3 linked regions of the Magnetospirillum sp. XM-1 genome follow. The protein of the gene in region 1 interacts with the protein of each later gene in a pairwise test. Links are inferred from orthologs where the notes say so. Each region holds a gene or a part of one and is shown on either strand. Other genes may lie near its edges.

Region 1 (10,264 bases):
CTCCAGCGTCCGGTGAGGTAGACGAAGCGGATGTAGAGCGAGCCCAGCCAGCACAAGGCCCCGCGCAATCCCTCGCTCTTGCCGATGCGCTTGGCCCAGCTCATGGGCTTTCAGCCTCCGGTGGGTCTGGCGGCTTCCTCGGCGAACTGCATGGCGTAGAGACGGGCATAGGTGCCGTCCCTGGCCATCAGGGCGTTGTGGTCGCCGGATTCGATCACGCGCCCCTTGTCCAGCACGTGGATCAGGTCGGCGTTGACCACGGTGGACAGGCGGTGGGCGATGACGATGGTGGTGCGGCCCCGCATCAGCAGTTCCAGCGCGGTCTGCACCTGGCGCTCGGATTCGGTGTCCAGCGCGCTGGTGGCCTCGTCCAGCAGCAGGATGGGGGCGTTCTTCAGCATGGCGCGCGCGATGGCCAGACGCTGGCGCTGGCCGCCCGACAGGTTCAGCCCGCGCTCGCCCACCACTGTATCGTAGCCCTCGGGCAGGCCGGTGATGAAGTCGTGGGCGGCGGCCGAGCGGGCGGCGGCCTCGATCTCCTCGTCGGTGGCGCCGAAGCGGCCATAGGCGATGTTGGCGCGGATGGTGTCGTCGAATAGGGTGATTTCCTGGCTGACCAGGGCGATCTTGGACCGCAGCGAGGCCAGCCCGACGCCCCGCACGTCCTGGCCGTCCACCAGAACGCGTCCGTCGGTGACGTCGTAGAAGCGCGGCAGCAGGTTCAGCACCGTGGACTTGCCGGCGCCCGAGGGGCCGACCAGGGCCACCGTCTTGCCGCCGGGCACGGCGAGGTCGATGCCGTCCAGCACCGCCTTGGCGCCGTCATAGGTGAAGAACACGCCTTCGAAGCTGACATTGCCCTCCAGCACCACCAGATCGGCGCTTGCCTCCTTCTCGACGATGGTGGGCTGGGTGTCCAGCACCGAGAAGGTGCGCGCTGCCGCCGCCAGACCTTCCTGCAGGTTGGTGTTCATGGCGGCCAGGGACTTGATGGGGCGGTAGGCCAGCATCAGGGCGGTGATGAACGAGAAGAAGGCGCCGGGCGTGGTCTCGCCCTCGACCACGCGCTGGCCGCCATACAGGATCACCACGGTGATGGCGATGCCGCCCAGCAGCTCCATGATGGGCGAGGAGGCCGAGCGCACCCGGGCCGCCTTGTAGATCAGGTCCTGGAGCATCTCCACCAGGGCGTTGACCTTGCGCTTCTCGTATTCCTCCATGCCATAGGCCTTGACTACCCGGATGCCCTGGATGGCCTGCTCCAGATAGGTGGTCAGCTGGCCCATGTGGTCCTGGGTGTTGGCGGTGACTTTGCGCATGCGCCGGCCCAGCTTGCGGATGGGCAGGATGGCGATGGGGAAAATGAAGAAGGTCCAGGCCGACAGCCGCCAGTCCTGATAGAACATGGCGCCGATCAGGAAGATCACCGACGAGGCGTCCTTGCCCGCGCCCGTCAACGCGTCGGACACCGCGAAGCGCATCTGCGAGATGTCGTTGGTCAGCCGCGACAGGATACGTCCCGTGGAATTGGCGTGGAAGAAGGCGACGTCGAGGCGCATCAGGTGGGCGAACAGGCGCGCCTGCATGTCGGCGATGACGCGCAGGCCCACCTTGGACAGGAACACCGCCTCGCCGTAATTGCACACCGACTTGATGGCGAAGGTGGCCAGCACGGCGGCCGCCAGCGGCAGCAGGTATTCGTGGCGCTTCTCGGTGAAGATCTTGTTGACCACCGGGTCCATCAGGAGGGCGTAGCCCGCGTTGGCGGCGGCGCCGACCACCATGCAGAACACGGCGGCCATCACCTTGCCCATGTAGGGGCGCATGCCCTCGTTGAACAGGCGGCGCACCAGCACCCGGGTGGAATGGTCGAAGGAAATCTTCTGCTTGCTCAACGGACTATGGCCTCGCGACGGCACGTGCGGGCGGACCATATCACGGCGCCGCCCGGCGTCAAAACGAAACGGCCGCCGTTGATGCCAACGGCGGCCGTCCGAACATGGTGCGTTTAAGAGGCGCGGGCCTGCCTCTTAATGCACGTCCTTCCAGATCTGACGCTTCAGCGCGTACATCAGCGCGGTCAGGACGCCCAGGAACACCATCACCTTCAGGCCCAGGGACTTGCGGGCGTCCAACTCGGGCTCGGCGGCCCAGTTGAGGAAGGTGGTGATGTCGTAGGCCACCTGCTCCTTGGTCGCCTTGGTGCCGTCGGCATAGGTGACGATGTCATCCATGATCGGGGCGGGCATGCTGATGGCGTTGCCGGGGAAGTAGTGGTTGAAGAACTTGCCCTCGGGGATCGGATGACCCTCGGGAGCGGCGTCCTCGTAACCCAGCATCAGCGAGTAGACGTAATAGGGACCGTTGGGACGGGCCTTGTTCATCAGCGACAGGTCGGGCGGCAGGGCGCCGCCGTTGGCCGCCGCGGCGGCCTTGTCGTTGGCGAAGGGCGGCACGATGCGGTCCGACGCGCGGGCGGGGCGGTTGTTGACCACGCCTTCGTCGTTGGGCTGATCGGGGACTTCCTTCTCGGCGGCGAACGCCTTGATCTCGTCCGCGGTGAAGCCGATGTCGGCCAGGTTGCGGTACGACACCAGCTTCATGGAGTGGCAGTTGGCGCACACGTCGTGGAACACCTGCCAGCCACGCTTCAGCGCCGCCTGGTCATGCTTGCCGAAAAAACCCTCCCAGGAGAAGGCGGTGGCCGGCTTCTTGAACTCCGGCATGCCGGCGCTGCTGGCCTTCGCCTCGCCGCCGAAGCCGGCCAGGCCGACCATGATCATGGCGACCAGGGCGGCGGCCTTGACCACCGGCTGGGCGATGGAGGCGGGCAGGGCCTTGGGCTTCTCGATCTTGCCGATGAGGGGCAGGATCACCAGGAAGTGGGCGAAGTAGTAGGCGGTGCAGAACTGACCGATCTTGATCAGGATGCCTTCCGCCGGCTTGCCGCCCACATAGCCCAGCACCATGCAGTCCACGAAGAACAGCCAGAAGAACTGGCGGTACAGCGGACGGAACTTGGCCGAGCGCACCTTGGAGGTGTCCAGCCAGGGCAGGGCGAACAGGATCAGGATGGCCGAGAACATGGCCAGCACGCCCTGCAGCTTGGCCGGCAGGAAGGGCAGGTCGAAGGTGAAGGCGCGCAGGATCGCGTAGAACGGCAGGTAGTACCATTCGGGCACGATGTGCGGCGGAGTCACCATCGGGTTCGCCGGGATGTAGTTGTCCGGCTCGCCGAAGAAGTTGGGCGCCCAGAACACGAAGGCCATGTAGAACATCAGGAACAGGCCGATGCCGTACAGGTCCTTGATCGTGTAGAAGGGGTGGAAGGGGATGGAATCCTGCGGGCCCTTCATGTCGATGCCCAGCGGGTTGTTCGACTTGACGGTATGCAGCGCCCAGACGTGCACCACGACCAGCCCGACGATGACGAAGGGCAGCAGGAAGTGCAGCGCGAAGAAGCGGTTCAGCGTGGGGTTATCCACCGAGAAGCCGCCCCACAGCAGGGTTACGATGTGCTCGCCCACCACCGGGAAGGCCGAGAACAGGTTGGTGATCACCGTGGCGCCCCAGAAGGACATCTGACCCCAGGGCAGCACGTAGCCCATGAAGCCGGTCGCCATCATCGCCAGGAAGATGGCGATGCCGATGAACCACAGGATCTCGCGCGGGGACTTGTACGAACCGTAGTACAGGCCGCGGAAGATGTGGATGTACACCAGGATGAAGAACATCGACGCGCCGTTGGCGTGCAGGTAGCGCAGCAGCCAGCCGTAATTCACGTCGCGCATGATGCGTTCGACCGAGTCGAAGGCCAGCGAGGTGTGGGAGGAATAGTTCATGGCCAGGAACAGGCCGGTGAGGATCATGATGATCAGCATCACCGCGGCCAGCGAACCGAAGTTCCACCAGTAGTTCAGATTGCGAGGCGTCGGGTACTCGATCGCCGAGTGCTGCATCATCGAGAAGATGGGCAGGCGCTCTTCGATCCAGTTGACCACCTTGTTGTTGCTCTTGAAGTCGCTCATGACGGGCCCCCTCAGCCGATCCGGACGGTGGTGTCGGTGGTGAACTGGTAAGGCGGCACCGGCAGGTTGGCCGGAGCCGGGCCCTTGCGGATGCGGCCCGACGTGTCGTAGTGCGACCCATGGCACGGGCAGAACCAGCCGCCGAACTCACCCTTGGGGTCGGCGGGCTTCTGGCCCAGCGGCACGCAGCCCAGATGGGTGCAGACGCCGATCAGGATCAGCCATTCGGGCTTCTTGGCGCGGTCGGCGTCGGTCTGCGGCTCGCGCAGTTCGGCGGTGTTGACCTTGGCGGCGTCGGCGATTTCCTCGGGCAGGCGGTGCCGGACGAAGACCGGCTTGCCGCGCCACACCACGGTGACGGACTGGCCCGGCTTGATCGCCGAGATGTCCACGTCGGTGGTGGAAAGCGCCAAAGTATCGGCGGCCGGGTTCATGCTATGCACGAACGGCCAAAGTGCCAAGCCAGTCCCAATCGCACCGACGCCGGCAGTGGCGTACAGCAGGAAATCCCGCCGTGTCTGCCCGTCCACCGACGAGGGCTGGGCATTGTGTGCCTGATCAGCCATGATTAATCCTCTTGTTGGCCCGCGGAAGCGCGACTATTAACCACATCGTCCGGGTCGATTCAACAGCCGTCTCGACATGCATGCGGAGCGGCTAATATGACGTTGCTGCAAGGCAACATCCAGCCATCCTCCGAATCAGCCGTCGAGACCCCCCTTGGATCTTCTCCGCCTCGCCCTGTACCAGCCGGATATTCCGCAGAACGCGGGAACGCTTCTGCGCCTGTCCGCCTGCCTGGGCGTGGCCGTCGATATAATCGAACCGTGCGGCTTTGTCCTTGATGAACGTAAAGTCCGGCGTGCCGGAATGGATTATATCTCTCGGGCGAGCTACACCCGCCATTCGTCGTGGGAGGCCTTCGCCGCCACCCTGGCCGCCGAGGGGCGCCGGCTGGTGCTGCTGACCACCGGTGGCGACGAGCGCCATGACCGCTTTCCTTTCGCCGCCGGTGATACCATCATGGTCGGACGTGAAAGTTCCGGCGTGCCGCCGGCGGTGTTCGAGGCGGCCGACGCCCGCATCCGCATTCCCATGCGGGCGGAGGCGCGGTCGCTCAACGTGGCGCTGGCGGCGTCCATCGCCACCGCCGAGGCGCTGCGGCGGCTGGAGGCATTCCCGTAAGGAGGGGAGCGAGCAGAATGAGTGTTGATACCGTCCGCCACTGGGATGCCGACCGCGCCGCCGCCTATGACAAGCGGGTGCGCGAAGCCATTCCCGGCTATGACGCCCTGCACGTGCTGTCGTGCCAGATCGTCGCCGAGACCACCTCGGGCCGGGGCCGCGCCCTGGTGATCGGGGCGGGGACGGGGGCCGAATGCGTCGCCCTGGCGGAAAGCTGCCCCAATCTCTCGGTGGTGGGCATCGACCCGTCCAGGGAGATGCTCGAACACGCCGAGATCAAGGTGAAGGAACACAACCTCACCGCCCGGGTGCGGCTCTATCCCTCCAAGGTCGGCGACCTGCCGAAGTTCGAGCCCTTCGACGCCGCCACCTTGCTGCTGGTCATGCATTTCCTGCCCGACGACGGGGCGAAGAAGACCCTGCTGGAAGAAGTGGCCGCCCACCTGAAGCCCGGCGCGCCCCTGGTGCTGGCCGACTTGTTCGGCGTCTGGAGCGACGAGTGGCAGCAGCAGCTGCGCGCCTGGTGGCGCCACCTGCAACTGGCGGCGGGCATTCCCGAGGTGGAGGTGGAAAAGGGCTTCCGCCACGTGGACCGCGACATCTTCCCGGTCACCGAGGAGCGTCTCGTCCAGCTTCTGGCCGAAACCGGCTTCGGCAAGCCCGAGCCCTATTTCCGCGCCCTGTGCTTCGGCGGCTGGGTGGCGCGGAAGGTTTAGCCGTCTGCCCATGTCGTCATGGCCGTGCTTGTCACGGCCATCCACGTGGCGCCGCAGCCATATCTTCGGAAGCATTGAGCCAGGTGGACCCGCCTGGATGCCCGGATCAAGTCCGGGCATGACGGAACCGGGCGCAAAGATGTCGGAGCCGCGTCTTTTCGCAGCCTGCTACGTCCCGCCCAGCAGACCGTCGATTTCCACCTGGGCCATGGCGCGGTCCGAGCCGTGGATGATGGCGTTGGCGCAGTCCATCAGGGCCTGGGCGGCGCGGCTGATGGCCTTGACGTGCTCGGCGGTCAGCGCCGGGTCGGCGCCGCCGACGATCTCGTCTTCCAGTTTGGTGACGCCACCGAGAATCAGGGTGTTCAGGTGGTTGATGGTCTCTTCGAAGGGGCGGCGGAACTTGGTGGGGACGCGGTCATAGGCCTCCACCGCCAGTTGCTTGTCCTTGAAGGTGGAATCGGCGAAATGCTCCTGGTAGCTCTTCGGCTGCCACATCTTGCATTCCTCGATCATGTCCGGCATGTCCGGGACCATGTCGAGCAGCATGACGATCTCGTTGAAATGGTTGAGATAGTCGGTGGCGAGCAGAGTCTGGGCACTGATATTGGTGCCATTGACCCTGGCGACGTATTCCTCGAAGGCCGCCCGCTCTTCCGGCGGGATATCAGATTCCGTCACCACCCCTCCTTGGACTCCCGCCAAATCCCCTTGCCCCATCCTTGCGCCATGAAGGCGAGAATATCAAGAGCCCATACCTTGGTCCCGTCAGACCCGATGATAGGGGTGCCCTGTCAGAATCGAATGGGCCCGCCATAATTGCTCGGCCAGCAGGGCGCGGACCAGCATGTGCGGCCAGGTCATACGTCCGAAGGACAGCAGCAGATCGGCCCGTTCGCGCACCGCGTCGCCGTGGCCGTCGGCCCCGCCGATCAGGAAGGCGACGTCCTGGGCGCCGTCGTCGCGCCAGCCCCGCAGCTTCTCGGCGAAGTCCACCGAGCCCATGTCGCGGCCCCGCTCGTCCAGGGCCACCACCTTGGCGCCCTCGGGCAGGACGGCCAGCAGCAGTTCCGCCTCGCGCGCTTTCAACTGCAGGCCGGCCAGCGGGCGCTTCTCCTCCACCTCCTTGAGGATGGGGGCGGGCGACAGGCGGCGGCAATACTGGCGGAACAGGTCCTGTTCCGGTCCGGCCTTGGCCTTGCCCACCGCTCCGATCAGCAGGCGCATCTAGGCCTGTTCGATGGCCTTGGCGCGCACGGCGCTGGCGGTGGGGGCGTCGGCCTTGGCTTCCAGCGCGCCCCACATCTTTTCCAGATTGTAGAAGGTGCGGACCTCGGGGCGGAACAGGTGGACGATGATGTCGCCCGCGTCCACCAGCACCCAGTCGCACTGGGGCATGCCCTCGATGGTGACCTTTTGTCCGGCCTGCTTCAGGGCCTTCTCCACGTGGTCGGCCATGGCGCCCACCTGGCGCTGGGACTTGCCGGTGGCGATAACCATGGTGTCGGTGATGGAGGTGCGGCCCTTGAGGTCGAGGACGACCACGTCCTCGGCCTTGTGGTCGTCCAGGGTGGCCGCGACGATCTCCGCCAGCGTGGGAGCGGGGGCGGGAGCGGCGGGTTCGGCCTTGGCGGCGGGTTTGCGGGCTATGGTTGTCTCCTGTTGCGGATGGCGGTGGACGAGGCGGCGTGGCGCCTGGTGTGGAGGAACGCCCAGGCGGGCGGCTGTCCCTGCCACAAAAATCGGGCTCTCGAGGACGGCTGGCGGCTTTGGGCGAAGCGATGGGCCGCACGGCTTCCCAAGGTTCGCGCAGAATAGGGACCACGCGCCAGAATCGCAACGGGGACGGCGCGGAAGATGCTCTCCCAGCGGGCCCAGCGATGGAATCCGGCCAGATTGTCGGCGCCCATCAGCCAGACGAAGCGGATGCGGGGAAAGCGCAGGCGCAGGAGCGCCAGGGTGTCGGCGGTGTAGCTTGTGCCCCACCGGGTCTCGATATCCGTCGGACGCAGGCGGGGGTGTCCGGCGCAGACGGTTTCGGCCGAGGCGAGGCGCTTGGCGAGCGGCGCCATGCCGGCCACCGGCTTCAAGGGGTTCTGCGGGCTGACCAGCAGCCAGATTTCGTCCAGGCTCAGCAGCTTCAGGGCCAGCAGGGCGATGTGGCGGTGCCCGTCATGGGCCGGATTGAACGAGCCGCCCAACAGGCCGACCCGCGCCCGCCGGGTCTCGCCCCAGGGATTGAGTCTCGGGCGGGTCATGACGGTTCCGGCTTTTCAAGAGACACGGATGGACGCGGATACCAGCCACGGATGGACGGCGCGGCGGAAGAGGATGTTGCCCTTTTCCCTCTCCGATCCGTGTCCATCCGCGAGCGCGAAGCGCAATCCGTGTTCATCCGTGTTCCTTGGCTGGAGCTCAGCCGGGTCTGGTCTGGCCGCTGCCCTTCACCACGTATTTGAAGGTGCAGAGCTGTTCCACGCCCACGGGGCCGCGGGCGTGCATCTTGCCGGTGGAGATGCCGATCTCGGCGCCCATGCCGAACTCGCCGCCGTCGGCGAACTGGGTCGAGGCGTTCCACAGCACGATGGCCGAATCGCACCCGTTCAGGAAGGTCTCGGCGGCCTTGGCATCCTCGGCGATGATCGCCTCGGTATGGTGCGAGCCGTAGGTGTTGATGTGTTCGACGGCGGCCCGGACCCCGTCCACCACCTTCACCGAGATGATGGCGTCCAGATATTCGGTGCTCCAGTCGGCCTCGGAGGCCGGCAGGGCGCGGCAATCAGCCTCTTGGGCCCGATGGTCGCCCCTGACCTCGCAGCCCGAATCGATCAGCATGGAGACCAGGGGCTTCAGGTGGGTCCTGGCGCAGGCGGCGTCCACCAGCAGCGTCTCGGTGGCGCCGCAGATGCCGGTGCGGCGCATCTTGGCGTTCAGCACGATGGTCTTGGCCATCTCCAGGTCGGCGGAGCCGTCCACATAGGTGTGGCAGATGCCTTCCAGGTGCTGGAACAGGGGGATGCGGCTCTCGGCCACCACGCGCTCCACCAGCGACTTGCCGCCCCTGGGCACGATGACGTCGATGTAGTCGGAAAGCCGCAGCATGACCCCCACCGCCTCGCGGTCGGTGGTGGGCACCATCTGCACCGCGTCGGCGGGCAGGCCACAGGCGGTGAAGCCGCCCTTGAGCGACGTCAGGATGGCCTGGGACGAATGGAAGCTTTCCGATCCGCCGCGCAGGATGGTGGCGTTGCCGGATTTGAGGCACAGCGCGGCGGCGTCGGCGGTGACGTTGGGCCGGCTCTCGTAGATGATGCCGATGACGCCCAGGGGCACGGCGACGCGGGAAATGTGCATGCCGTTGGGCCGGGTCCATTCCGCCAGCGAGCGGCCCACGGGATCGGGCAGGCGGGCGATGTCCTCCAAGCCCTTGGCCATAGCCTCGATGCGGGCTTCGTTGAGCATCAGGCGGTCGAGCATGGCCTTGGTGAGGCCCTTGGCCTCGCCCGCTTCCATGTCCTTGGCGTTGGCTTCCATGATCAGCTTGGAATCGATGCGGATGGCTTGGGCCGCGGCGCGCAGCGCCTTGTCCTTGTCCGCCGACGGGGTGAGGGCGAGCACACGGGCGGCGGCGCGGGCGCGCTTGCCCAGGTCCGTCATCAGGGCGTTCAAATCGCTCATGCTCAACCCTCCATCACCAGATCGTCGCGGTGGATCAGTTCGTCGCGGCCCCGAAAGCCCAGGATAGCCTCGATCTCGCCCGACTTGCGACCCATGATGGCCCGCGCGTCGGCGCTGGAATAGGCCACCAGGCCGCGCCCCAGCACCTTGGCCGACGCGTCCCTGACCAGCACGCAATCGCCGCGCTCGAACTCGCCGTCCACCGTGGTGACGCCGGCGGGCAGCAGCGAGCGGCCCTGGGCCAGCGCCCGGGCGGCGCCCGCGTCCAGCACTATCGTCCCGGTGGGCTTCATGGAGCCGAAGATCCATTGCTTGCGCGCCGTCCTGGGCTCGGAATTGGGCAGGAACCAGGTGCAGCGCCCGCCATCCTCGATGGCCTTCAGGGGGTGCATGGGCTCGCCCCTTGTGATGGCCATACGGCAGCCGGCCGACAGGCAGATGCGCGCCGCCACCAGCTTGGTGACCATGCCGCCCGAACCGTAGGCCGAGCCGGGATCGCCGGCCATGGCCTCGATCTCGGGGGTGAGTTCCCGCACCTCGGGGATGAAGGTGGCCGACGGGTCCTTGCGGGGATCGGCGGTGTAAAGCCCGTCGATGTCGGAGAACAGCACCAATGCGTCCGCCGACACCATCTGTGCCACGCGGGCGGCCAGGCGG
Region 2 (10,442 bases), 2.4 Mb from region 1 along the record:
CCGGGCTTTACGCCCAGTGGAAGGAAAGCGGCAAGCCCATCGGCGAGTTCCTGAAGACCGCCCCCACCTTCCTCGAGCAATCCCTGAAGAAGAAGGGCTCTCCCGAACTGGTCAAGCAGGGGCTGCTGGGCCTCGACTGCCGCTATCTCAACCACGCGCCGCAATGCACCGGCTGGATGGACCTCACCAGCCAGGGCGGCTCGGGCTCGTTCGACATCTTCTGGAGCGGGTTGTGGAAGCTGACCACGGCCGCCACCATCCCCTACTACACCGGCCCCTACGGACAGTCTCCGCGCGGCTTCGGCTTCGTCACCATCGGCGCCAACGTCGACGACTTCCACGCCGCCGCCACCAAGGAGAAGGAGAACACCGACCAGATCCTGGCGCTGCGCAACCGCGACCTGCAGGCCCAGTACGACAACGTCATGGCGCTGATCGCCGCCCAGGTGGAAAGCCTGGCGCGCCAGCTGTCGCTGTCCACCCTGGTGATGATCGCCGTGGTGATCGGCATCGCGGTGTGGATGGCCTCGTTCCTGACCCGGCGCATCACGGCGGTGGTGGGCGGCATCCATCGCTTCAGCGAGCAGGAGACCGAATACCGCCTGCCGGTCCAAGGCGACGACGAGATGGCCAGCCTGGCGCTGTCGTTCAACCAGATGGCCGATCGCGTCGGCGAATCGTTCCTCCGCCTCGAGGAAGCCCGCAAGCGGGCCGAGGAGGCCAGCCGCATGAAGAGCGAGTTCCTCGCCAACATGAGCCACGAGCTGCGCACCCCCCTGAACGGCATCATCGGCTTCTCCGAGCTGATCCGCGACGAGGCCGCCGACGACGAAACGCGCGAGAACGCCGACATCATCGAAAAGAGCAGCCGCCACCTGCTGGAACTGGTCAATTCCATCCTCGACATCGCCAAGATCGAGGCCGGCGCCATGACCCTGGCGGTTCAGCCGGTGAAGCTGGCCGCCCTGGTGACGGAAGCCGCCGCCGTCCACCAATCGGCGGCCCAGGCCAAGGGAATCGGCCTGGTCAACCGAATCGGCGACGATTGCCCGGAAACCATCCAGGCCGATCCGCTGCGGCTGCGCCAGATCCTCCACAACCTGCTGTCCAACGCCGTCAAGTTCACGGAGAAAGGCGAGGTGTCCTTGAGCGTCGAACGGACGCCCGGCCATGTGGTGTTCCGGGTGGCCGATACCGGGGCCGGCATTCCCGAAGACATGCTGCACGCCATTTTCGAGAAGTTCCGTCAGGTTGATTCCTTCCTGACCCGCTCCCATAGTGGAACCGGCCTGGGACTTACCCTGGCCCGCCATCTGGTCGAACTGATGGGCGGCACCATCGGTGTCGAATCCACGCTCGGCCAGGGAACCGTCTTCCACTTCACCCTGCCTTGCCCACAGCCCGAGAGCCCCTCATGAAGAACGCCCTGGTGGTCGATGACAACGACGTCAACCGTATCCTGGCGTCCCGCCTGCTGACCAAGGCCGGCTGGACGGTTTCCGACGTGGATTGCGGCGAGGCGGCGCTCAGTTTCCTCGCCGCCAACACCGTGTCGCTGATCCTCCTGGACGTCAGCATGCCGACCATGAGCGGCCAGGAGGTCTGCCGGCGCGTCCGCGCCGAAAGCCTGGGCGGGCCAATGGTCAAGATCGCCGCCTATACCGCCCACGCCATGCCCGAGGAGGTGCAGGAATTCCTCGACGGCGGCTTCGACACCGTGCTGCTCAAGCCCATGTCCCGCGACCGCCTGAACGCCACCTTGAGCGAATTGGGGTTCGAATGATCGGCCGTCGTCTGGTTCTCGTCGGCCTCGCCGCCGCCCTGGCCGCCACCACGGCCACCGCGGCCGAGCGCCCCACCCAGGAACAGGTCCAGGCTCTCACCCTGAAGGCCGCGGCGCTGTTGGCCGCCAACGGCGTGGAAAAGGCGCGCGAAGCCTTCCACCGCGAAGGCGAGTTCCGCTTCGGCGAGATCTACGTCAACGTCATCGACGGCAACGGCACCTGGCTGATCTATCCGCCCAACCCCAGGAACGAGGGCAAGTCGGTGCTCAACGCCAAGGACAGCGGCGGCAAGCTGCTGGTCCAGGAGATCATCTCCGTGGCCCGCGACAAGGGCGAAGGCTGGGTCGAGTACCAGTGGCTCAATCCGGCCAGCAACCGGATCGAGCCGAAGATCACCTACGTCAAAGCCGTTCCCGGCAAGGACCTCATCACCTATATCGGGCTCTACAAGTAGGCGGAGCCCCCCGCCTCATCCCCAGATGTCCTGGGTGATGTTGGCGTACCAGCTCTCGGCATAAGAGGCTTCCAGTCCCCGGAACATGGCAGACGCACCCTTGGGGCTGATGCCGCCCGAACCGGGAACGTCGGCGATCTTGCCGTTGATGACCCGGTAGACGCCGGCCACGGTGATGCCGTAATCGGGCGACAGCAGCGAGTAGCAGGTGTTCATCCAGATGGGATCGGGGGCCGGCTGGCCCCGCAGCGCCGCCACGATGGCGGCGGCGGCCACCTTGGCCTGGGAATTGGCCGAGAAGCCCGATTTCGGCTGGGGCGCGGCGTTGGTGGCGTCGCCCACCACGTAGATGTCGGGGGCCTTGGCCGACTGGAAGGTCTGCGGCACCACCGGCACCCAGCCCGAGGAATCGGCCAGCCCGGCGGCGATACTGATCCGTCCGGCGCTCTGCTGCGGAATGTGGTTCAGCACGCTGGCCTTGTGGCGGGTGCCGAACTCGGTCTCCACCGTCAGGGTCTTGGCGTCCACCTGCACCACCTTGCCGTCCTTGGACAGCGGCACCCATTCCAGCAGCCCCTTGTAGAGCTGATCCCAGCCCTCGACGAACAGCGGCTGCTTGGAGAAGGAATCCTTGGCGTCCAGCAGCAGCAGCTTGGACCGGGGCTTCCTGGTCTTGAGGTAATGGGCGATCAGGCTGGCGCGCTCGTAGGGGCCGGGCGGGCAGCGGTAGGGATTGGCGGGAATGGTCATCACCACCACACCGCCGTCCTCCATGGCTTCCAGCTGGCGGCGCAGCAGCAGGGTCTGCGGCCCGGCCTTCCAGGCGTGGGGCGCCAGTTCGGCATCGGCCTCGGAATAGCCTTGCTCGCCCCATTTGAAGTCGATGCCGGGCGACAGAACCAGCTTGTCGTAGGCGAGCTTTTCGCCGCCCTGCAGCACCACCAGCTTGGCCGCCGCGTCGATATTGGTCACCTCGGCGTGGATCACCTCCACCCCGTGGCCGCGCAGGCCGTCATAGCCGAAGGTGTTGGCCTCCAGCGAGCGGAAGCCGCCGATCACCGAATTGCTGAACGGGCAGGTGATGAACCGGGTGGAGCGCTCCACCAGGGTCACCCGCAGGGAGGGGTCCTGGCGGCGCAGGTACTTGGCGGCGGTGGCCCCGCCGAAGCCGCCGCCCACCACCACCACGCGGGGGCCGGTTCCGGACGGGCCGGTGGCGCAGGCGGAAGTGAGCGAGGACAGGCCGGCAGCGCCGGCCAGGGTCAGGAAGGAACGGCGGTCGAAGGCATTGGTCATGGCGAAGCCCCCCTTCTCAGCGCAGATTGGCGAAATACTGGGCGACCGTGTCGATCTCGGCCTCGGTGAGGCCCTTGACCAGACGCGGCATGACGGTGGCGTTGGCCACCTTGTCGGCCTTGAAGTCGCGCAGCTTGCCGGCGATCAGGAAGGCGGGCTTGCCGGCGATGGCCGGAATGGCCCCCTCGTTGCGCCCCTCGGTCCCATGGCAATTGGCGCAGACCGCCGCCGCCAGGGGGGCGGGAGCGGGCTCGGCCGCCCAAGCCGCGAGAGGGGAAGCGATAATCACAGCCGGAACGACCCAAAACGATAATGTCCGCATGATAACCCCCAACTCGGCAGGTTGAATTCAGACCATTCTACACGTTTTCACCGACGAATACCCGCGCCTTGCGCAAAAAGACCGAAACATCCTGCCCGCGCCGCAGACCAAGCTTGTCCTTCACGTCGCGCGACAGCTCGGCCTCGACGATGATTCCGTCGGCCAGTTCCAGTTCGGCGCGCACCACCGGGCCCAGCACCACCACCTGGCGCACCTTGGCCTGGGGGATATCGGGAGACAGCTCCAGGACTTCAACGTCATGGGGACGGATGAAGGCGGTGCCGGGGCCGTCGGCCCGCCCCTCGCCCACATGCAGGCCGCCCACCTGGGCCTGGCCGCCCGCCACCCGACAGGGCAGCGCGTTGACGTTGCCCAGGAAGCGATAGACGAAGGGGGTGGCCGGAGAGTCGTAAATCTCGGCCGGAGTGCCGATCTGTTCGATGCGGCCCTTGTTCATCACCACCACCTCGTCGGCCACTTCCAGGGCTTCCTCCTGGTCGTGGGTGACGAACACGCCGGTCAGGCCCATCTCGTCGTGCAGATGGCGCAGCCAGCGGCGCAAATCCTTGCGCACCTGGGCGTCCAGCGCGCCGAACGGCTCGTCCAGCAGCAAGAGGCGCGGCTCCACCGCCAGGGCGCGGGCCAGGGCGACGCGCTGGCGCTGGCCGCCCGACAGCTGGCTGGGATAGCGCCCGGCCAGGCCTTCCAGCTGCACCAGCTCCAGCAGGGTATGGACCTTCTCGTTGATGGCGGCCACGGGGGGGCGGTCGGCGCCCTTCCTGACCTTCAGGCCGAAGGCGATGTTCTCGGCCACCGTCATGTGACGGAACAGGGCGTAATGCTGGAAGACGAAGCCCACCTTGCGGTCGCGGGTTCCCAGCCCGGTGGCGTCCACTCCGCCCAAGCGGATGCGCCCGTCGTCGGGCTGCTCCAGCCCGGCCAGAATGCGCAAAAGCGTGGTCTTGCCCGAACCCGACGGCCCCAGCAGCGCCACCAGCTTGCCCTGCGCCACCTTGAGCGACACCTGGTCCAGCGCGGCAAAGCTGCCGAAGCGCTTGGAAATATTCTCGACCTCGATCATATCCGATCCTTCAATACCGGCCCCGTTAATGTCCGATCGCGGCAAGCTCGTCCCGGTGCCACCATTCGAGCGCCGATTTGACCGCCAAAGTGACAAGGGCCAGAACGGCGAGGAGAGAGGAGACCGCGAAAGCGCCGACGAAATCGTATTCATTGTAGAGGATCTCCACATGGAGGGGCATCGTATTGGTAAGCCCCCGGATATGACCTGAAACCACGGAAACGGCGCCGAACTCGCCCATGGCCCGCGCGTTGCACAGCAGAACGCCATACAGCAGCCCCCAGCGGACATTGGGAAGCGTCACCAACCGGAAGGCGGCGAAGCCCGAGGCGCCGAGCGTCAGCGCCGCCTCCTCCTCCTCGCGCCCCTGCTCCTCCATCAGCGGAATCAGCTCGCGGGCGACGAAGGGGAAGGTGACGAAGATGGTGGCCAGCACGATGCCCGGCACCGCGAAGATGACCTTGAGGTCGTGTTCGGCCAGCCAGGGGCCGAGCAGCCCCTGCAACCCGAACAGCAGCACGTAGATCAGTCCCGAAATCACCGGCGAGACCGAGAACGGCAGCTCGATCAGCGAGACCAGCAGGCTCTTGCCGGAAAAGTCGAACTTGGCGACCGCCCAGCTGGCCGCCAGCCCGAAGGCGATGTTGAGCGGCACGGCGATGGCGGCCACGATCAGGGTCAGGCGGATGGACGAGAAGGTGTCGTCGGAGGACAGCGCCCGGACATAGGCGCCCCAGCCCTTGGCGAAGGCCTCCACCAGAACGGCGGCCAGCGGGGCCACCAGAAACAGCCCCAGGAAGGCCAGGGCCAGCAGCGTCAGGCTCCAGCGCACCACGGCCGGTTCACGCGTAGCGTTGCCGTTCATTGTTTCCACCCCTCAATCGCCGGGCGCGAGCCTCCGGCTCGCTTGGCTTTCCTCCGCTTTCCCCCTGCGCTCCGCTCCGGGGTCGCTCCGGGCCGCTCGCCGCGCGCGAAGGCGCGCAATACCGAATTGTCGGCAATGCCGACAGGGGCGCCGCGCTTCGGCTTCGCCTCGCTCATGCTCCCCCCATGCGCCCGCGGCGCCACTTCTGCAACAGGTTGACCGCCAGCAGCAGGGTGAACGAGATGGCCAGCATCACCGTGGCGATGGCGGTCGCACCCACGTAGTCGTATTGCTCCAGCTTGGTGACGATCAGCAGCGGGGCGATCTCGGACACGCCGGGCAGGTTGCCGGCGATGAAGATCACCGAGCCGTACTCCCCCACCGCCCGGGCCAGGGCCAGGGAAAAACCGGTCAGCAGCGACGGCAGGATGGACGGCAGGATCACCCGCAAAAAGGTCTGCACCCGATCGGCCCCCAGCGAAGCGGCGGCCTCCTCCAGTTCCAAGTCCACGTCGTGCAGCACCGGCTCGACGGTGCGCACCACGAAGGGCAGGCCGATGAACACCATGGCCACCACCACGCCTAAGGGCGAGAAGGCCACCTTGACGCCCAAGGGCTCGAGCAACCGCCCCAGCCAACCGTTGGGAGCGTACAGCGCGGTCAGCGCGATGCCGGCCACGGCGGTGGGCAGGGCGAAGGGCAGATCGATCACCGCATCCACCAGCCGGCGCCCGGGAAAGGGATAGCGCACCAGCACCCAGGCGACCAGCAGGCCGAACACCGTGTTGATCAGCGCGGCGGCCAGGGCGCCGCCGAAGGACAGGCCAAGGGCCGACAGCACCCGAGGATCGCTGAGGATGGCCCCCCATTGCGCCAGGGTGGTCCCCGCCGCCTTGATCACCAGGGCCGCCAGGGGCAGCAGGACGATCAGCGACAGATACAGCAGGGTGAAGCCCATGGTCGGACCGAAGCCCGGAATGACGCTGGGCGCCCGGCGCGGCAGGAAAAGGGCTAAGGCGGCCATCCCCCTGGCCCCTACTTCTTGGCCGTGATGCGGTCGAACACGCCGCCGTCGGAGAAATGCTCGGTCTGGGCCTTGGTCCAGCCGCCGAACACGTCGTCGATGGTAAAAAGCTTGACCGGCGCGAAGGTGGCGGCGGTCTTCTTCACCACTTCGGGATCGCGGGGGCGGTAGAAGTTGCGCGCGATGATCTCCTGCGCCTCGGGGGTGTAGAGGAAGTCCAGGTAGGCCTGGGCCACGGCGCGGGTGCCGCGCTTGTCCACCACCTTGTCGACCACCGCCACCGGCGGCTCGGCCAGGATGGACAGCGACGGCGTGACGATCTCGAAGCCCGAGCCGAATTCCTTGAGCGCCAGATGAGCCTCGTTCTCCCAGGCCAGCAGCACGTCGCCCAGGCCGCGCTGGGCGAAGGTGACGGTGGAGCCCCGCGCGCCCGAATCCAGCACCGGGACGTTCTTGAACAGCTGGGCCACGAAGTCCTGGGCCTTGGCGGCATCGCCGTTGCTGCGGTCAAGCGCGTAGCCCCAGGCGGCAAGGTAGTTCCAGCGCGCGCCTCCCGAAGTCTTGGGGTTGGGCGTGATCACCGAGACGCCCGGCTTGACCAGATCACCCCAATCCTTGACCTGCTTGGGATTGCCCTTCCTGACCAGGAACACGATGGTCGAGGTGTAGGGGGCGGAATTGTAGGCGAGCCGCTTCTGCCAGCCGCGGTCCAGCAGCTTGGCCTTGTCGGCGATGGCGTCGATGTCGTAGGCCAGCGCCAGGGTCACCACGTCGGCCTCCAGCCCGTCGATCACCGAACGGGCCTGCTTGCCCGAACCGCCGTGGGACTGGTTGATCTTCAGATCCTCGCCGCTCTTGGCCTTCCACTGACGCACGAAGCTTTCGTTCAGCGCCTGGTACAGCTCGCGGGTGGGATCGTAGGAGACGTTGAGCAGGGTCCGGCTTTCGGCCGCCTGGGCGCCGGGCATCAGCGCCGCCATCCCCAGGGCCAGCATCACCGCGAACAGGGCCGCCAGCAGCAAGCGCCGCGCTTCATCCTCATGAAAACCGATCATCGCACCCTCCAATTCCACACACGGGCCACGTCATTCATTCTTTAGACCACTAATCTGTAGACTACTGGGGTATTGGAGTCAAGCGCCCGAACCCGCCGTCGATGCACCTCCGCTATGGCTACATTCCATGGATATAGGTGTGCGCCTATCCACAATAGGTGCTAAAGTGGCGCATCGAACCGACAGCACATAGCCCCGATACCAGCTAAACAGCCTGGCAATAATATGATATCGCTTGTTTTTCATAGGCAGGGCCACGGGGCGATCCAGTCCGCACCGGGCTCCCGCCATCGCCATCAAGCGTTCACCGGCGGGGAGAGGCGTTGATGTCGTTCGACCAGACGACCAATTCCCATCGCGAAACGGTGGCGGTGATCGACACCAGCGAAAGCCACCGCCGCCAGGTCGAACATGCCCTGACCTCGTTCTATCGCATCGCCACCTACGGCAACACCTCCGACGCGATGACGGCCATGAGCAAGTCGCCGCCCTGCGCCATCGTCGTCGACCGGGGCGCCGGACCGCAGGATTCATACGACTTCATCGCCAGCCTGCGCGGCGCCCCCGCCTTCGCCGAAACCCCGATCGTGTTCATAAGTTCCAGCGACGACCCGGCCACGCGCAAGATCGCCAAGGACAGCGGCGCGGATTCCTTCCTGGCCAAGCCCTATCGCCGCTCCATGCTGATCCGCGCCATCTCCCAGCAGATCAACCGGGCCATCGAGCGCCGGTGGGAGAAGCTGCCGACCCTGCAGCGCGACGCGCTGGTCGGCACCATGGACATCTTCAACAGCGTCAGCGACGTGATCGAAAGCGGCGAGCCCATCGCCTATTCCAAGGTCACCGACGCCTGCGGCCCCCTGGTCGAGGCGGTGGGAACCGGGGAGTTCCGGGTCATCCTGGACGAGGTGCGCGGCCACGACAACTTCTCCTACGCCCACAGCCTGGGGGTCGCCACCCTCTTGCTGCTGTTCGGCTACACCATCGGACTGAAGGGCGACGAGCTGTCGCTGCTGGGCAGCGGCGGGCTGCTGCACGACGTGGGCAAGATGTCGATCCCCTACGATGTGCTAAACAAGGTCGGAGCGCTCTCCAAGGAAGAGCACGACCTGATGAAAAGCCATGTGACGGGCACCCATGCCTATCTGGAAAAGTGCCAGGATCTGCCGCGCAACATCCCGCTGATCGGCAACCAGCATCACGAGCGCCTGGACGGATCGGGCTATCCCAAGGGGCTGAAGGGCGTCGAACTCAATGAACTGGCCCGCATGTCGGCCATCGTCGACGTGTTCTGCGCGTTGAGCGACCGCCGCCCCTACAAGCCGGCGCGGACGGCCGAACAGGCCCTTCAGGTCATGGTGGATGACATGCCGGGCAAGTTGGACATCCAGCTGCTGTCCCTGTTCCGTGAAATGCTGCTGGATTCGGGCCGGTAGGGGCGTCGATGCGTCACAGATTGCGAATCCTGCTGGTCGAGGACAATCCGGGCGACGCCCTGCTGATCAAGACCGCCCTGAAGGAGGCCCGGTCGGCCGGCTTCATCGTCATGCACGAGGAGACCCTGGCCGCCGCCATCGAACGCCTTACGGTGAGCTCCAGCTTCGACGCCGTGCTTCTCGACCTCGGCCTGCCTGATTCGCAAAGCTCGGACACCCTGCACGCGCTCTTGTCCGCCGTCCCGCCGCTGCCCGTGGTGATCATGACCGGACTGGACGACCCCCAGGTGGCCGAACAGGCCATCGAGCAGGGCGCCCAGGACTTCATGGTCAAGGGCGAGATGGATGCCCGCTCCCTGGCCAGGACCCTGCAGAACGCCATCTACCGCTTCCGCAGCGAGCGCGAAAGGCTGCATCTGGCCGACATGCTGGCCAGCGAATACGACCGCATGGCCGAGGAACTGTCGGCGGCCCGCAACATGCAGTTCGACCTGCTGCCCCGCCCTGCCCGCCTGGAGAACATCCGGACCACCCTCGGCCTGGCGGTCGAGGGCTATTTCAAGCCGTCGTCGGACATCGGCGGCGACCTGTGGGGCTGCATGGAGGGCAATGACGGCTGCCTCACCCTTTACGCCCTAGACTTCTCCGGCCACGGGGTCGGGGCGGCGCTGAACGTCTTTCGCCTGCACACCCTGATCAGCGAGTTGAAGGGCCAGGTGGTCGATCCGGCCGCCACCCTGATCCAGCTCAACGCGGCGCTGCACGGCCTGCTGCCGCGCGGCCAGTACGCCACCATGGTGCTGGCCGTCATCGACGTCGCCGCGGGAACCATCATCTGGTCGGGCGCCGGGGCGCCGCGCCCCCTGCTGTTCGACGCCGAAGGCGGGGTGGAATGGCTCGACACCATCGGCACGCCGCTGGGCCTGAGCAAGGCGGGCCGCTACTTCAACCGCTTCGCCGCCTTCCCTCCCGGCTCCAGCCTGTTCCTTTACAGCGACGCCATGACCGAGGCCATGCTGCCGGACGGCGAGATGTTCGAGAACGAGCGGCTGGAGGACCTTGTCCGCCGCCATCACACACCAGGGGGCGGCATCGCCATCCCCGCCATGGTCGAGACCTTCCTCG
Region 3 (9,607 bases), 3.6 Mb from region 1 along the record:
CCGCATGCTCTCATGCGAGGGGTTCAATCGTTCGACCGGCGATGACACCTGAAGCGGCGCCGGATTCCCTGGCGGGAATCTGCGGCAGGTAGAAAGACGTGACTCAGAATGGACCGGCCCGGCGCGGAACACAAGGAAATTAACGCCGGTCGATGGCCTGATAGCTCTTTCCCACCCGCTGCAGCGCCTGGGTGGGAGTCTGGATGGTGGCCCAGCCGTCGATGCGTTCCGAGGTGACGAACACGCTGTCGGAATCGGCGAAGCCCCAGCCGATGGCGGTCCAGCCCTTGGGCGTCCAGCCCGCCACCAGCAGCGGAAAGCCCTTGGCCGAGGCCCAGGCGGGCGAGTCGATCAGGATGAACAGTTCCGCCTGGCCGTCCTCGTTCAGGTCGATCCGGCCGGCGCGCACCTGATCGCGGAAGAAGCCATAGGTTCCCCCGGCGTTGTAATAGGCCTTCCACTGGGTGCGCAACAGCAGGTCGATGTCCGGCGTCTCGGCTTCGGGCAGCGGCTGCAACGCCACCTGCGCCACCAGCCGGCCGAAATCCTGGGCCGGGGCGGAGAGGGGCAAAAGCAGCAGGGCGAGGAGGGCGAGTGCGGTGCGCATGGTCATGTCTGCCGGGAACCGGTGGACATTAAGGGGCTGGGCGGCGGGCGTCAATGCTGCGACGCAAACACACTAAAAATAATGTTGTATATATGGATAAAGTTATTTTACGGCTGTTATTTGTGTTGAATTCAAGATTGGTGTGGTGTATCACGGTCTCAAGCATGGGAAATAAGAGCGCGAGGACCCCGTCATGAGCGTTTCCGAAGTCGGTCTGATCGAATTGGAACCCACCCAGGTCCAGGCCTTGCTGGCCTCCGGCGAGGCGGTGCTGGTCGACGTGCGTGAGGACGAGGAGTTCGCCGAGGAGCATATCGAGGGTTCGGTGCTCTATCCCATGAGTGATTTCGAGCTGGAGACCTGGCCCAGCTATCCCGGCCGCAAGATCATCATTTCCTGCCTGGGCGGCGTGCGCTCGGCGGCCGTGGCCCGCAAGCTGATCGCCTCGGGGCAGGGCTGGGCCGTCCATCTGAAGGGCGGGCTCAACGCTTGGCGCGACGCCGGCCTGCCCACCGTGACGGCTGCTTAAGGTTTTTTCTTCCTCTCTCAAGCATTTCCCCACCTTGCGGGCGGCTGCTGGACGTAGCCGCCCTTTTTCTTTTTAATCCAGGGGCAATGGTCGGAGTGAAATGAGCATGCGCCGTCTCGGTCGAATCCTGGTCACCTTCCTGGCCGTGTCCGGTCTGGTTTTCCTGGGGCTGATCGGCCTGGGAAGCTGGGCGGCGATCCACATGGCCGGGGGCGACGCCGACGAGGTGCCCGAGCGGGTGGTCCTTAGCCTGGACCTCGACGCCAAGTTCCGCGATACCGCCGAGGGCAACCCCCTGGCCGAACTGGCGGGCGAGCGCTCCTACGGCCTGCGCCGCGTGGTGGAGGCCATCGACCGCGCCGCCGCCGACAAGCGGGTGACCGGCCTGTTCGCCACCATGGGCCATTCCGGCCTGGGACTGGCGGGGCGTCAGGATCTGCGCGACGCGGTGACCCGTTTCCGCGCCAGCGGCAAGCCGGCGGTGCTGTTCGCCGAGACCATGGGCGAGGGCGGTTCGGGCACGCTGGACTACTACCTCGCCACCGCCTTTTCCCAGGTGTGGCTGCAGCCCTCGGGCGACGTGGGCCTGACCGGGCTGTGGGTGGAAAGCCCGTTCATCAAGGGCACCCTGGACCTGTTGGGCATCAAGGCGCAGTTCTCGGGCCGCCACGAATACAAATCGGCCATCGACATGTTCACCGAGACCGGCTTCACCCCGGCGCACCGCGAAAATCTGGGGCGGCTGCTCGACTCCTGGTCCGAGCAGATCGTCGCCGGCATCGTCGCCGGGCGCGGCCTGCCCGAGGCCAAGGTGCGAGAGCTGATGGGCCAGGGGCCGTTCCTGCCCGCCGAGGCGCTGGCCGCCCGGCTGGTGGACCGGGTGGGCTACCGCGACCAGGCCCTGGAGACCGTCGTGGGCACCGGCTCCGAGATGGCCGAGGAGATGGATCTGGCCGACTACGCCGCCAGCCTGGATCACCCGCGCGGCGCCCGCGTGGCCCTGATATCCGGGGTGGGGGCCATCCATCGCGGCGAATCCCATCGCGGCCTGGACGGCGAGGGCGATTTCGGCGCCCGCACGGTGGCCGAAGCCTTCCGCGACGCCGTGGACGACGACAAGGTCAAGGCCATCCTGTTCCGGGTCGACAGCCCCGGCGGCTCCTACACCGCGTCGGACACCGTGCATCACGAGGTGGCCCGCGCCCGGGCGGCGGGCAAGCCGGTGGTGGTGTCCATGGGCGATTACGCCGCCTCGGGCGGTTACTTCGTCGCCATGGGGGCCGACCGCATCATCGCCGCGCCGGGAACCATCACCGGTTCCATCGGGGTGTTCACCGGCAAGGTGGTGCTGGACGAATTCTGGAAGAAGCTGGGCATCAGCTGGGACGAGATGCACCGGGGTGAAAACGCCGGCATCTGGAGCGCCAACCGGGCCTTCAGCCCCCAGGCCAAGGCCCGCATCGACGCCCTGCTGGACCATATCTACGCCGATTTCACCGGCAAGGCGGCCGACGCGCGGCGCATGGACGCGGCCAAGATGGACAAGCTGGCGCGCGGGCGCATCTGGACCGGGGCCGACGCCAAGGAGTCCGGTCTGGTGGACGGATTGGGCGGCTGGGCCGAGGCGCTGGCCCAAGTGCGGCAGGTGGCGGGGATCAAGGCCGAGGACCCGGTCACCCTGGTGGAGTTCCCCCGCCCGCGCAAGCCCTGGGAGATCCTGGCCGAGAGCCTGGGCGGCGGGGTGGCGGAACGGCGCATCCTGGCCCGCCTGCAGCCGCTGCTTGACGTCCTGAGCTCGGCGCCGGGCGCCCAACTGCGGGCCCCCGACCTGAGGGGGCCGCGATGAGCGAGACCAAGACCGTCGTCGTCACCGGCGCGTCGCGGGGCATCGGCCACGCCATCGCCCGGCGTTTCCTTGCCGAGGGCTGGCGGGTCATCACCTGCGCCCGGGCCGACGTGCCCAAGGAATGCATGATCGACCGCAACTGGGCCTGCCATATCGTCGCCGATCTGGCCGATCCCGCCGGTGCCCAGGATTTCGTCGCCAAGGCCAATGCCTGGCTGGGGTCGGAGCCGCTGCACGCCCTGGTCAACAATGCCGGCGTCAGCCCCAAGACCCCCTACAAGGAGCGCCTGGGGGTGCTGAACGGCCCCATCGACGGCTGGAAGGACGTGTTCGAGCTGAATTTCTTCGCACCGCTGCGATTGGCGCGCGGCTTCGCCAGCGCCCTGCACCGGGGCCGGGGCGCCATCGTCAACATCACCTCCATCGCCGGGCATTACGTCCATCCCTTCGCGGGATCGGCCTATTCCACCTCGAAGGCGGCGCTGTCGGGCCTGACCCGCGAGATGGCGGCCGAGATGGCCCAATTGGGGGTCCGGGTCAACGCGGTGGCGCCGGGCGAGATTCGCACCGAGATGATCTCCGCCGAATACGAGGCGCTGGTGCCGCGTATTCCGCTGGAGCGCATGGGGACGACCGGGGACGTGGCCGGAACGGTGTTCCGGCTGTGCGGCCCGGATTTCGAGTATGTCACCGGCACCGAGGTCTTTGTCACCGGCGGCCAGCACCTGTACTGAGAGAGGTCAGCGGAAATAGGCGGGCTCGGCCCCGGTGATCTCGCCCAGATGGGCGACGATGTAGCGCATCAGCTTGGCAGTGGGGGAAAATTCGCCGCGGATCACGCCGCCTTCGGCCACCTTGACGGTGACCATGGCTTCGACGCAATCGTCGAGGGAGCGCACCGCCGCCAAGGTCAGCCGGACGCGGTCGCCCGGCCGCATGCCGTTTCCCTGGAAGCTGAGACCGGCAAGGGAAACGTCCAGCAGCGGGAAAACCTTCCCGTCGATCAGCACAGCGAGGCCATCCCCCATCTTGCGGGCGTGCTGCCGCCGCTCCTTGATCTGCGTCACCCTGCCGGCTCCCTGCTCGTGAACATACGATGGGTATAGCGGATGGGGGTAAACGGCATTTGCGCTACATGTAAACAGCTGATCACCGACAAGGGATGGTCACTGCGCGGCGCGCGGCGCGTTGGCGAAGGTCTTGCGGGTGAAGGCGGAAATTTCGCCCAAGGCGGTTTCCTGGGTGATGCCGGCGGCCTTGGCGCGCTCGACGAACTTGGCGACGTATTCCAGGTTGCCGGGAATGCCGAACGAGCGCTTGAACATCTCCTCGCCCATCAGGTCGTAGATGATCAGCGTCATCACCGCCAACTGGTCCATGCGCAGGCCCAGCTCGCCCACCAGCATCTTGGTGGACAGGCCGCCCACCTCGGCCAGCAGGCCGGTGATGCGCACCGTCTGGTCGGCGTTGGGCAGTTCGGCGCGCACGGCGGGGTCGAGCAGCACCATGGTGAAGGCGGCCGAGCGCAGGCGCTTGCCGTCGGGGGTCAGAATATCGGCGATGCGGGCCCGGCGATCGCCGCTGGCGGCCGGAGCCGCGGCACCGCCGGCCTTGACCTCGTGGACCTGGGCGGGAACGTCACCGCCCGAGATGGCGGCGGGTTTGGGCTTGTCGGCGGGCTTGGTGGCCTCGGCGCGAGCGGCGGGCGGCACCAGGAAGGCGGGGATGTTTTCCGGCAGGGTGGACGGCACCGGCAATTCGGCCGGGTTCTCCTTCAGGCGGCGGATGTCCTCGGGCACCTTGTAGTCGAGAATCCGCTTGCCCAGGCGCTTCACCAGCGCCGGCGACAAGGTTGAATATTCAGGGACGAGCGCCACCTGCCAATCGTGAATCAGATGCTCCTGCATGGCGTCGTAGAGCACTTCGCCCCGGCTGCGCTTGGGTGCCTTTTCGGTGGCGGACAGGGACAAAAGGCGCATCAGCTTGCCCATCAGGCCCTTGGGCGCCGCCGAGCGCTCGGCCCCGCCCTTCAAGGGGCGGGTGTCGCCGTCCAGGCGCTTGCGGAAGTGCCGCTTGGCGCAGGTCCGCACCACCATGGAGACCACGTCGTCCAGGGACCGGCCGCAGGCGAGCAAAGCGTCGGCCTGTTCCACCGGCACGTCGTGCTCGTCCACCAGCAATTGACGGAAGCGTTCGGTATTGGCGCGGAAGGCCTTGAAGCAGCGGTCCAGCAGGTCCGGGTCATCGAGGACGCATTGCAGCACGCCGCGGCGCGGCAGCTTCTTCAATTCCGGAACCAGCTGCGCCATGACGTCGGCCACCGGACCCTCGAGGGTCAGGTTGATCTGGCGGACGATCCGGGCTTGGGCCTCGGACGGAAGGCGCGGCATGGTGAAATCCGATCGAATCGCTACCTCCCCGAAAGGTAAGCCGAACGGGTCAAATTCCCAAGTGACGATATGTCAGGCCTTGAATGCTTATGCAATAAGACTGAATCCATTCAGCCTCCGGCGGGGGCGGGGCTGAGTTCGTCTCTTATCCATAAAGTATAAGCCGATTCAAATAGTAGGCCGGCGCTGGACCGCGCCGGCCCGTTGCCGTCACGGTCTAGTCGCGCCTCGAACGGTGGCCGAAGCGGGCGAAGACGCCGCGCATGAAGATGGCGCATTCGATGACCTCGGTGGTGGGGCCGATGCCGCGCAGCCTGGCCCGCTCGACGATGCGGGTGACCAGCTCGGGGTCGGCGCGCGGGCCGAACAGGCGGCCGAACACCGTGCTGCCGATACAGTCCTGGGCCACCATCAGCATGACCGCCAACTGGTCCTTGCGCAGTCCCAGCCCTTCGACCAGGGCGGTGGCGGGTTGGCCGCCGACGCCGCGCAGAAGGTCGCCGATACGCACGATCTGGTCGGCGTTGGGCAGCACGGCGCGGACTTCCGGATCCAGCAGGGTCTCGGTGAAGGCCTCGGCGCGCAGGCGCTGCATGTCGGGGGTCAGCACGTCGTCAAGGCTGGCCGTGCGGGGATGGACCACCGGCTGGACGGGTGTGAGCGGGGCCTTGGCCGCCGGGGCGAAGGGGGAGATGAACGGCGCGGCGAAGGTGGACGGCGTGGTCGCCGGGCTCCCTTCCGTCATGGTCTGGACCGGCGCGTCGGGGTCGGCGATCAGGCGGGCCAGGGTATCGGCCTCGCGGCAATCGAGAAGCTTGGCTCCCACCCGGCGGACCAGGGCCGGGTCCATCTCGGAATAGGCCGGAACCAGCGGCACCTGCCATTCATGCAGAAGGTAGGCCTTGATGGCGTCATAAAGCTCGTCGGCGGGGCTGCGCGCGGCGGCCTGGGCGCGCGCTTCCTCGGCCGCGGCCTCGGCCTCGGCCTCGGCGCGGGCGGCGGACGGCGACAGCTTGCGGCGGAAATAGCGTTTGGCGGCGGTGCGCACCACCATGGCGATGACTTCGGCCAGGGTGCGGCCGCAGGAAAGCGGGACGTTGTCCTCGCTCACCGGTCGGCGGCGTTCGTCCACCAGCACGTAGCGGAAGCGGGGGCGTTCCTTGCGGAAGATCTGGAAGCAGCGGGACAGCAGGTCCAGGTCGTCGAGGGTTCGGTCATAGGCCTGCTCACGCGGCAAGGCCTTCAGCTCCGGCAGGAACTGTCCGAGAATATCGACAACCGGCCCCTGGAGGGTCCCGTTGATTCTGAAGACCGCTGTCGCGGTATCCGTCATGGCGTCAACCTTAACTCCCATCGCGCCTCAAATCCCCGTAAGGAAACGTTAACACGCGATGAATTGCCCATCACCAAAAATGATGCGGACCTGATCGCATCACCGCCACAATACCCCCATTCGGCATAGGCTAATGTGAAGGACCTCACATAGCGACGGAGAAAAAGCATAAGCTCCTCACCCGAGGCGGGGGGCCCAATGCCGCATGCCTCCGCCATCCCGCCCAATGGGCGGGGCGAGATGGGGGCGGGCGCCTTCGCAAACTACTGATATGGGGGGCAGTGCAGCCCGGCGGGCGAAAGGGTGAAGATCTCGCAGCCGGTGGCGGTGACGCCGATGGAGTGCTCGAACTGGGCGGACAGGGACTTGTCCTTGGTCACCGCCGTCCAGCCGTCGGCCAGGATCTTGGTTTCATAGCGGCCGGCGTTGATCATGGGCTCGATGGTGAAGAACATCCCCTCGGCCAGCACGGCGCCCTCGCCGGGATTGCCGTAATGCATGACGTTGGGCGGCTCGTGGAAGATGCGGCCCAGGCCGTGGCCGCAGAAGTCGCGCACCACCGAGAAGCGGTGCTTTTCGGCGAAGCTCTGGATGGCGTGGCCGATGTCGCCCAGCGTGGCGCCGGGCTTGACCACCTCGATGCCGCGCATCAGGGATTCGTAGGTGACTTCCACCAGCTTGCGGGCCTTCACGCCCACCTTGCCCACGTAGTACATGCGCGACGAATCACCGTGCCAGCCGTCGACGATGGGCGTCACGTCGATATTGACGATGTCGCCGTCCTCCAGGCGCTTTTCGCCGGGAATGCCGTGGCAGACCACGTGGTTGACCGAGGTGCAGATGGATTTGGGGAAGCCGCGGTAGTTCATGGGCGCGTTGACCGCGCCGCGGGAGGTGATGAACTCGGCGCACAGGCGGTCCAGCTCGGCGGTGGTCACGCCGGGCACCACGTGGGGGGCGATGAAGTCCAAGGTCTGGGCGGCGAGAAGGCCGGCCTTGCGCATGCCTTCGAAATCGGCCGGGCCATGGCGGCGGATGCGGGAATATTCCCTGTCTTCGTGTTCCATCGGTCCTTCAGATCCGTTCGCTCAAATCCATGCCCAAGGGCTCGCCCAGCTCGATGCCGCCGGTCGACAGGCGGCAGGTATAGCAGATCGCTTCGACGCCGTCGCGTATCGCCTGGGCCAGGGCTTTCGCATAGGTCGGGTCGATGTCGGCGGCGGGCCGGAACGCGGTGCAATCGGCCCGCTGCACCAGATAGACCATCACCGCGCGCTCGCCCGCTTTGACCCGGTCGGTCAGCTCGGCCAGATGCTTGGCGCCCCGCACCGTGACCGCGTCGGGGAATTCGGCCCAGCCGCCGCGCTTTAAGTGGACGTTCTTCACTTCCACCCAGCATTTGGGGCGGCCTGGGCTTTCCAGCAACAGGTCGATGCGGGAATTCACGCCGTATTTCACCTCGCGGCGGATGGATTCATAGCCTGCCAGCTCGGGGATCAGCCCGGCGGCCACGCTTTCGGCGACGATGCCGTTGGGATGCGCGGTGTTGACGCCCACCAGATGGCCGTCCACCGTCACCAGCTCCCAGTTCCATTTGAGCTTGCGCTCAGGCTTGGAGGCGGGCGACAGCCACACTTCCATACCCGGTACGGCGGTGCCCAGCATGGCGCCGGAATTGGCCACGTGGGCGGTGGTCTCGGTGCCGTCGTCGAAGCGGACATCGGCCAGGAAGCGCTTGTAGCGCTTGATCAGGGTGGCGCGGACCAGGGGAGCGGAAAAGCGCATCACTCGGTCTCGGGGCTCATGCGGCTGTTGAGGCCGTTCAGTCCCGGCACGGCGCAGCCCTGGGGCGCGGGGGCGGGCTGGCAGGGATGGGGCGCCCAGCCGGTCATGGTCAGCACCTGGAAGGTGGCGGGCAGGCGGCCGTCGGGACCGGCGAAGCGCTCCTGATAGAGCGCCACGGCGTGCAGCAGGGTGGCGCGCCGCGTCAGTCCCTTGCGCTGGGCGGCCACGGCGTTGGTTTCGCCCATGCCGCGCAGGTCGGCCATCAGCCGCATGGGATCGGCATAGCTGACCGAGACCGCATCGGCATCGGCCACCGGCAGGGCGAAGCCGGCCCGCTGCAGCAGGGCGCCCAGATCCTTGACGTCGGCGAAGGGGGCGATTCGGGGGCTTAAGCCCCCTTCCTCGGCCAGTTCGGCGTCGGCCAGGCATTGGCGCAGCTCGGCCAGCGTCCCGGCTCCCAGCAGGGCGGCGACGAACAGCCCGTCGGGCTTTAAGACCCGGCGGATCTGCAGCAGGGTGCCCGGCAGGTCGTTGACCCAGTGCAGCGACAGGCATGACACCACCAGATCGAAACTGTGGGCGGCGAAGGGCAGCCATTCCTCGTCGGCGGCCAGGGTCGGGTGGCCGTTGGCCGCCGCCTTGGCCGCCATGGCGGGCGACAGGTCGCACTGCACCAGGGTCTCGATGCCGCCGCGCCCCCGCAGGGTGTCGGCCATCTCGCCGGTGTGGCAGCCGAGATCCAGCGCCATGGGAAAGCGCCGCTTGACGTCGTCCAGGCGATCGGCCAGCCGCTCGGCGACTTCGCGGATCAGGAAGTCGTGGGCGACGAAAGTGCCGGCGGCACGGTCGCGGCGCTTGCGCACCAGCTGGCGGTCGAAGATTCTCATGTCAGGGTGTATGGCATGTCCGCACCAAAAGAGGGAAGGGGAGAAGATGCCGGTCAGGTTTGCACGTCTGGTGATCGACGCGCTGCTGCCGCCGCTCTGCCTGTCCTGCGGCTCGGAGGTGGCCGAGCCCGGCAGCCTGTGCCCCCAATGCTGGTCGGCCATGGTGTTCCTGGGCGATCCCGCCTGCACCTGCTGCGGCCTGCCCTTCGAGCTGGACGCGGGCGACGGCG

The links.
Region 2: the proteins of XM1_RS01410 (region 1) and XM1_RS12635 interact in binary tests that used the Escherichia coli proteins (3 or more experiments, as listed by UniProt). The link is inferred for Magnetospirillum sp. XM-1 from one-to-one orthologs.
Region 3: the proteins of XM1_RS01410 (region 1) and sfsA interact in binary tests that used the Escherichia coli proteins (3 or more experiments, as listed by UniProt). The link is inferred for Magnetospirillum sp. XM-1 from one-to-one orthologs.

What each region holds. Positions count from the first base shown.
Region 1 is NZ_LN997848.1:293,009-303,272, reverse strand. Bases 7,477-10,264 are described here. They hold XM1_RS01410 (glutamate-5-semialdehyde dehydrogenase), read right to left. Parts: upstream 9,608-10,264; coding sequence 8,345-9,607; downstream 7,477-8,344. Other genes in these bases: proB (glutamate 5-kinase), read right to left, coding at 9,610-10,264; XM1_RS01415 (nicotinate-nucleotide adenylyltransferase), read right to left, coding at 7,576-8,187; rsfS (ribosome silencing factor), read right to left, coding at 7,477-7,579. In the rest of the region: XM1_RS01460 (lysophospholipid acyltransferase family protein), read right to left, coding at 1-104; lipid A export permease/ATP-binding protein MsbA, read right to left, coding at 111-1,895; petA (ubiquinol-cytochrome c reductase iron-sulfur subunit), read right to left, coding at 4,040-4,594; XM1_RS01440 (tRNA (cytidine(34)-2'-O)-methyltransferase), read left to right, coding at 4,749-5,213; XM1_RS01435 (class I SAM-dependent methyltransferase), read left to right, coding at 5,231-5,929; XM1_RS01430 (hypothetical protein), read right to left, coding at 6,098-6,613; 23S rRNA (pseudouridine(1915)-N(3))-methyltransferase RlmH, read right to left, coding at 6,698-7,156; more of rsfS, read right to left, coding at 7,157-7,476. UniProt on the Escherichia coli protein: Catalyzes the NADPH-dependent reduction of L-glutamate 5-phosphate into L-glutamate 5-semialdehyde and phosphate. The product spontaneously undergoes cyclization to form 1-pyrroline-5-carboxylate.
Region 2 is NZ_LN997848.1:2,729,673-2,740,114, reverse strand. What follows is about bases 2,916-5,881. They hold XM1_RS12635 (sulfate/molybdate ABC transporter ATP-binding protein), read right to left. Parts: upstream 4,938-5,881; coding sequence 3,894-4,937; downstream 2,916-3,893. Other genes in these bases: cysW (sulfate ABC transporter permease subunit CysW), read right to left, coding at 4,963-5,802; XM1_RS12640 (c-type cytochrome), read right to left, coding at 3,551-3,823; XM1_RS12645 (NAD(P)/FAD-dependent oxidoreductase), read right to left, coding at 2,916-3,534. Also shown: XM1_RS12660 (HAMP domain-containing sensor histidine kinase), read left to right, coding at 1-1,418; XM1_RS12655 (response regulator), read left to right, coding at 1,415-1,783; XM1_RS12650 (cache domain-containing protein), read left to right, coding at 1,780-2,238; more of XM1_RS12645, read right to left, coding at 2,254-2,915; sulfate ABC transporter permease subunit CysT, read right to left, coding at 5,975-6,826; XM1_RS12620 (sulfate ABC transporter substrate-binding protein), read right to left, coding at 6,838-7,881; XM1_RS12615 (HD domain-containing phosphohydrolase), read left to right, coding at 8,208-9,317; XM1_RS12610 (PP2C family protein-serine/threonine phosphatase), read left to right, coding at 9,326-10,442. UniProt on the Escherichia coli protein: Part of the ABC transporter complex CysAWTP involved in sulfate/thiosulfate import. Responsible for energy coupling to the transport system.
Region 3 is NZ_LN997848.1:3,843,118-3,852,724, reverse strand. What follows is about bases 6,636-9,607. They hold sfsA (DNA/RNA nuclease SfsA), read right to left. Parts: upstream 8,491-9,607; coding sequence 7,780-8,490; downstream 6,636-7,779. Other genes in these bases: XM1_RS17640 (ComF family protein), read left to right, coding at 9,424-9,607; XM1_RS17645 (methyltransferase domain-containing protein), read right to left, coding at 8,490-9,377; map (type I methionyl aminopeptidase), read right to left, coding at 6,969-7,772; XM1_RS17660 (hypothetical protein), read right to left, coding at 6,636-6,726. Also shown: XM1_RS17690 (hypothetical protein), read right to left, coding at 140-607; XM1_RS17685 (rhodanese-like domain-containing protein), read left to right, coding at 801-1,136; signal peptide peptidase SppA, read left to right, coding at 1,243-2,982; XM1_RS17675 (SDR family NAD(P)-dependent oxidoreductase), read left to right, coding at 2,979-3,716; XM1_RS17670 (hypothetical protein), read right to left, coding at 3,723-4,049; XM1_RS17665 (hypothetical protein), read right to left, coding at 4,149-5,372; more of XM1_RS17660, read right to left, coding at 5,590-6,635. UniProt on the Escherichia coli protein: Binds to DNA non-specifically. Could be a regulatory factor involved in maltose metabolism.